Regions from separate parts of the Pseudoalteromonas sp. SR44-8 genome, predicted to be linked through region 1. Evidence: predicted binding sites of a transcription regulator. Region 1 holds the regulator's gene; the other holds the start of a gene.
What was found. Region 1 encodes sigma-54, which starts transcription at its own class of promoters, with help from an activator protein. Its sites were predicted from a motif close to GTTGGCACGNNNNTNGNNT; they were not measured.
Positions count from the first base shown of each region.

Region 2: the regulator sigma-54 is predicted to act here: its motif matches at 1,688-1,706, upstream of H5183_RS01580 (YggN family protein).

Region 1 covers NZ_JACJDS010000044.1:24,382-27,684, reverse strand. The annotation lists gene lptB (LPS export ABC transporter ATP-binding protein) at 1-694, shown strand, start outside; gene H5183_RS18375 (RNA polymerase factor sigma-54) at 761-2,257, shown strand; gene hpf (ribosome hibernation promoting factor) at 2,286-2,573, shown strand; gene ptsN (PTS IIA-like nitrogen regulatory protein PtsN) at 2,578-3,030, shown strand; gene rapZ (RNase adapter RapZ) at 3,219-3,303, shown strand, end outside.
Region 2 covers NZ_JACJDS010000002.1:169,650-172,952, forward strand. The annotation lists gene H5183_RS01575 (PLP-dependent aminotransferase family protein) at 1-748, shown strand, start outside; gene H5183_RS01580 (YggN family protein) at 832-1,629, opposite strand; gene H5183_RS01585 (PA3496 family putative envelope integrity protein) at 2,036-2,224, shown strand; gene H5183_RS01590 (glutathione peroxidase) at 2,274-2,765, opposite strand; gene H5183_RS01595 (LysR family transcriptional regulator) at 2,861-3,303, opposite strand, start outside.

The DNA of each region.
Region 1 (3,303 bases):
AAGCTATAAAGGTCGCCAAGTTGTAAAAAGCGTGGGTTTAGAAGTTAGCGCAGGCAGCATTGTTGGCTTACTGGGTCCTAATGGCGCAGGTAAAACCACCACTTTTTATATGATTGTGGGTTTAGTACCTAGCGACAAAGGTAAAATAAGTATTGATGATAATGACATCACTTTACTGCCAATGCACAGTCGCGCACGGTTAGGGATTGGCTACTTACCACAAGAATCATCCATCTTTCGTAAGTTAACTGTTTATCAAAACCTGATGGCTATTTTAGAAACTCGTAAAGAGCTGAATAAACAAGCCAGAGAAGAAGCACTAGACAGCTTACTTGATGAGTTTAGCATTCAACATATTCGCGACAGCCAAGGTATGGCATTATCTGGTGGTGAACGTCGTCGAGTTGAAATTGCACGCGCTTTAGCCGCAAATCCAAAATTTATCTTACTTGATGAGCCTTTTGCTGGCGTTGATCCTATTTCAGTGTTAGATATAAAGAAGATTATTGAACACCTTAAAAACCGTGGTATTGGCGTACTTATTACCGACCACAATGTACGAGAAACCCTTGATGTTTGTGAAAAAGCCTACATAGTTTCTCATGGGGAGTTAATTGCATCAGGTACCCCTGAGCATGTACTTGCCGACCAAACAGTCCGCGATGTTTACCTGGGCGAGCAATTTAGGCTATAAAGCCACGCTCGGCTAAGTATCTGCTAGACTTAACGATGATAACAATAAAAGGATTGTTAGAGATACATGAGGCAATCACTCCAGCTGCGCATGGGCCAGCAACTTACAATGACACCACAGCTGCAACAAGCAATTCGCTTATTGCAACTCAGTACATTGGATCTCCAGCAAGAAATTCAAGAAGCACTCGACAGCAATCCATTGTTAGAGCTAGAAGAGCATGAATATTCAGACGACACGGCTGGTAAAAACGAACAAAAACAAGATAACGATGACTTAACCGTTAGTGCATCAGCAGACAACAAGCCCAGCGAATATGAACAAGAAAGTAGCGAAGCATTAAGTAAAGAGACTTTAAGTGACGAAATGGCTATGGACGTCACCTGGGACGAATACATGAGTGCTGCGCCAAATACGTCATCCGGCCCAATGCCTGAAGATGAGTCAATTTATCAAGGTGCTTCAACTGAAACCCTGCACGAATATCTGATGTGGCAATTACAGCTCACACCTTTTAGTCCAACCGATGAAGCTATTGCCATTGCGATTGTTGAAGCTGTTGACGATTCAGGTATTTTAACCTTGAGCTGCGAAGACATCGCAGAGAGCTTAAATCAAGGTAATAACGAAGAAGAAATCGAACTAGACGAAGTGCAAGCAGTGTTAAAACGCATTCAGTTATTTGACCCTGTTGGTATTGCTGCGCGCAGCCTACAAGAATGTTTATGTATTCAATTAAATCAATTTGATCCTGCAACTCCTTGGATTAGCGAGACTAAAATGATTTTAACTGATCATATCGATTTATTAGCTAGTCGTGACTATCGCACTTTGATGAAAAAGACTAAGCTTAAAGAAGATGAGCTGAAAGAAGTAATGACACTGATCCACAGCCTTAACCCAAAGCCTGCGGATACTATAGTACGCGAAGAGTCAGAGTATGTTATACCTGATGTCTCGGTGAAAAAAATTAAAGGTCGCTGGGTGGTTGAACTTAATCCAGACAGCATGCCAAAAATTAGAGTGAACAGCCAATATGCGGCAATGTCACGCTCAGTAAAATCAAGCACTGACAGCCAATTTATACGCTCGCATTTGCAAGAAGCTAAATGGTTTATTAAAAGCCTAGAAAGTCGTAACGAGACGTTACTCAAAGTAACTAACTGCATTGTAAAACAACAGCAGGGATTCTTTGAGCATGGCCCTGAAGCAATGCGACCTATGGTACTAAACGACGTTGCTGAAATGGTTGAGATGCACGAATCAACAATCTCTCGCGTAACGACACAAAAGTACATGCATACCCCCCGTGGTATTTTTGAGTTAAAGTATTTTTTCTCAAGTCATGTAAGCACTGAGAACGGCGGCGAATGCTCTTCGACAGCTATTCGAGCATTGATCAGAAAATTGATCAGTGCAGAAAACTCAGCGAAACCATTGAGTGATAGTAAGATTGCAGATATATTGGCAGAGCAAGGTATCAAAGTAGCTAGACGGACTATTGCAAAATACCGCGAGTCGCTGGCTATTCCACCGTCAAATCAACGTAAAAGTTTGATTTAAGGCGTAAAATCACAAGAGGAAAATGCTTATGCAACTAAATTTAACTGGTCGTCACGTAGAAATTACTGATTCATTAAGAGACTATGTAAACAATAAGTTTGCCAAGCTTGAAAGGCATTTTGATCATATCAACAATGTCCATGTTATTCTTGATGTAGAAAAACTAAGCCAAAAAGCAGAGGCCACATTACATGTCAGTGGCGCTGAATTATTTGCCTCGACTGAGCACCAAGACATGTATGCAGCTATTGACGGACTAATCGATAAACTTGATCGTCAAGTAATTAAACACAAAGAGAAGCACGCTCGACACTAACACTATGAAATTAAGCTCACTTATTTGTCAGGACTGCAGTAAAGCTGCGGTCCTTTTTAATAGCAAAAAACGGATCATTGAATTTATAAGCCAATTGGCTCATGAACAACTCCCTCAGCTATCACAACAAGAAATCCTCAACGCACTACTATCGAGAGAAAAACTAGGTAGTACCGGTATTGGTCGTGGTATTGCTATCCCTCATGGCCGTATGAGTGGTGTTGAAAACCCGCTAGCAATAATTTTAGTGAGTGAATCACCGGTTGATTTTGATGCGATTGATAATCGCCCAGTTGATATATTTGTAGCCCTCATCGTACCAGATGGTGACAGCCAACTTCATTTGAAGACGTTAGCCACAATTGCTGATAAACTCAATAACAAAGATTTTTGTAAACAACTACGTAGCGCAAAAACAGACCAAGATTTGTATCATGTAATTGCAGCTCAATCGTAGTCATACCAATTGTATTGTATTGAATTAGAGAGTAATTATTGCAACAGGAAAATAGCTCTAGAACAAGGTGGAAATTATGAGATATAGTTGTTCTATATAAATAATTTTAAACAAAGTTAGTGGGTTATTTAACAAGCAAGAATGAGCATGTTTTTAATAAAATTGGTATTAAATGAAGGAGAATTTACATGGAGTTAATCATCATCAGTGGGCGTTCTGGCTCAGGTAAATCTGTTGCTTTACGTGTAGTAGAAGATCTTGGCTATTATTGTG
Region 2 (3,303 bases), on a different contig from region 1:
TCCTGATGATGGGATCTGGCTTGATGATCTGAGCCAGGCTTTACATGATCACGATATTAAAGCCTGTGTGTTCTCTACTTCGATCAATAATCCTGTGGGTAGTTTTATGCCTGATCATAAGCGTAAACAATTAGTAGAGTTATTGGAATCTCAAGATGTGGTGCTAATTGAAGATGATGTGTATGGTGATTTACATTTTACCCCGCAGCGCGGTACACCCGCTCAGGCTTACTCAACAAAAGGGTTGGTATTAACCTGTGCATCGTTTTCTAAAACTGCGGCGCCGAGTTATCGTGTTGGCTGGTTGATTGCCGGAAAGTTTGCTGCCAAAGCGCGTCGCTATAAGCGTGCATTGAGTTGTTCTACTTCATTGATCAATCAATGGACGTTATATGAATTTATAGTTAGTGGTGATTATGATCGTAATATAAAACTACTGCGACAGCGTCTACGTTCTAATAAAGAACGAATGATCTGGTGTTTACAACAGGCCTTTCCGAGTACCGCTAGGATCAGCGATCCGCAAGGCGGATGTGTGATCTGGATTGATTTAGGTGCGGCTTACGATAGTGTAAAACTATTTCAACTGGCATTAGAAAGTGGCATTAGCATTACTCCTGGCTATATTTTTTCAGCCACTAATAAATATCGCAGTTGTATTCGATTAAGTTATGGTTTGCCATGGGGTGAAAAAATTGAACAAGCTATTATAAAGCTAGGTGAGTTAGTGCATTTAGCGAAGAAATAGCATGGCATAAAAAAGCAGCACCTTTAAAAAAGAGTGCTGCTAAAGGGATATCAAACTTTTAGCGTTTAGAACCTGAGTTCAAGTTAGTTATTTTGTTTATAACTAAATAATTGGTAGTCTTTCAATTCTGGAACTAGTTTAACTAATTGTTGCTCTTGATCAGCAATGGTTGAAAAATTACCGCACAGTGCATCAGCGCGTTTTTCAAGTTGGTTAGCTTGTTGCTCAACTTTGGCTTCAATTTCAGCTCCCATATTTTCCATGCGTTGTTCAAAGGCTTGCATATCGCCACCAGAGCCCATTAGTTCTGAACCTACAGCCATTAAAATACTACCCATCGATTGCATCATCGCAGCTTGTACAGCGCTTTCTATTTGCTCATCAAATTGGCTTTCAAAGTTTTCGCCAAATTGGCTAAAGCTTTGTTGGCCCATTACAAAAGCGCCTTGTTGGTAAAAGGTGTTTTGTACTTCTACCTGAATATCAGCCATTAATTCATTAATGCTATCTAGGCCATCGATATTAAATGCATTGGCGACTTCTTCAATGGCGACCCCGGCAATTTTAACGCCTTCAAGAGCAATGTTCGCGACTTCTGGTAATTGGCTACGCAGACTGTCTGAATAATTACTGATAGCTTGGTGTTGTTGACTGTTGAGTGTCAAAGTTTGGCCATCAATCATTAACTCGCCACTATTTATAAAAGTCATAGTGTGGTTATCAGCTGTAAAAATTTCTAATTCATTTGGCTTAATACGCACATCATTTTTAAATTCAACGTCACATGTGTCGCCGCTAAAAGAAATATTCGTCTCATTGTCATTGTGTGCCATTGCCCCTGTGGCAATGAATAAAGAACTTATTAATAGTAATTTTTTCATTTTTATTTCCTGCTAATTTGTTGATTATGACCAGTACGTATTTAACGTATTTAATACATATCAAGTTTAGTGCCAATAATTATTAGTAAATAAAAACAAAGGGTTAATTGTTTTTTACTATTTTTAAATTGTATTAGGAGGTTATAAAAAAGCCATTTTTTAGTCATTTTGACTAATTTACATTGATACATAAAATATACTTATCGTTTCGATAAAAAACTCTCACTTTCCAGAACTCAAATTTAGCGCTATTTATTCACAATATCGACATAACACTATTTTAGAATCGCGTTATGGCTTTATTTTGGTGCTTTTTCATACGGTGAAATAGTGCTGAACATTTTTAATTTACCAATGATAGTGATAAAAATCCTTAATTGGTCTCAAACACTTTATGGAGTGGGTTGTGGGTAAGACATTTAGTTACGATGCGCTAGATGACGATTTTGTTGAAGACGAGTACGAAATGGTCGGGCGTAATCAACACGACAAGAATAAGCAAAAGGTTAAGAAAAAGTTGGAAGACTACCTTGAGCAAAAACGCTTGCGTAAAAACTTGGGCGATGATGACTTAGATGAGTATTTAAACGACTAAGAGATAATTTAAATAAAGAGGCAATTTGCCTCTTTATTGCTTTTAGAGTTTAGATACTACTGCTTTTAAGGGCTTTGATAATAGCACCTTCGATTTGCTGCGGTTTGGTAAATGGTGCAAAGCGTTTAATTGCCTCGCCGTCACGGCCAACTAAAAACTTAGTAAAATTCCATTTTATTTTGCGGGTTAAAAATCCAGGTAATGCTGATTTTAAATGCCTGAATACAGGGTGGGCGTTTTCGCCATTAACATCAATTTTACTCATCATCACAAAATCAACACCGTAGTTAATCAAACAACCTTGCGCTATTTCTTTTGCGCCGCCAGGCTCTTGTTTGCCGAATTGATTGCACGGAAAACCAATAATTACTAACCCTTGATCAGCGTATTTTGCATGTAATTGTTGTAAACCTTCGTACTGTGGAGTGAAGCCACATTTACTGGCAGTGTTGACAATTAACACAACTTTGCCTGCGAAATCTGAAAAATCAATGCTTTGGCCTTGCAAATTGCTGGCTGAAAGTTGATAGAAGTCGTTCATGTTGCTCTCTAGTTATTGTTGTTTGTTAAATTCTATCCTGAGTTGTGATAGACATACAGCTTAAATTATCATCACATTGCATATACCATTTTATTTTAACTTGCATGATTAAAGCTTTTGAGTAAATGTTCAATCAATAATCGCACTCTGTATGGCATTAAATCTTTACGTGGATACACTAACCAAGAGGCATTGTCTGTTACCTGAAACTCATCAAGTAAGGTAATTAGTTGCCCGTTTTCAATATACTTATCAACAATATCAGTGGCTAAATGGGCAATGCCCAAGCCTGCTAATGTCGCAGATAATAGTGCGCGCGGATGGTTACTGCGCCAGTTGCCGGCAACTTTTACCTCTTTAATATCGCCGGCAAAATTAAATCGCCAACGTTTCCCCATGGCAATTAAGCAATTATGAGCGGTTAATTGTTGAGGCGTAGTTGGGGTTGGGTGATGTGCTAAATATTCTGGACTGGCAACGAGAGTCATGATTCGCGGGCTAAGTGGTCGTGCAATTAAGTTAGAGTCTTGCATGCGGC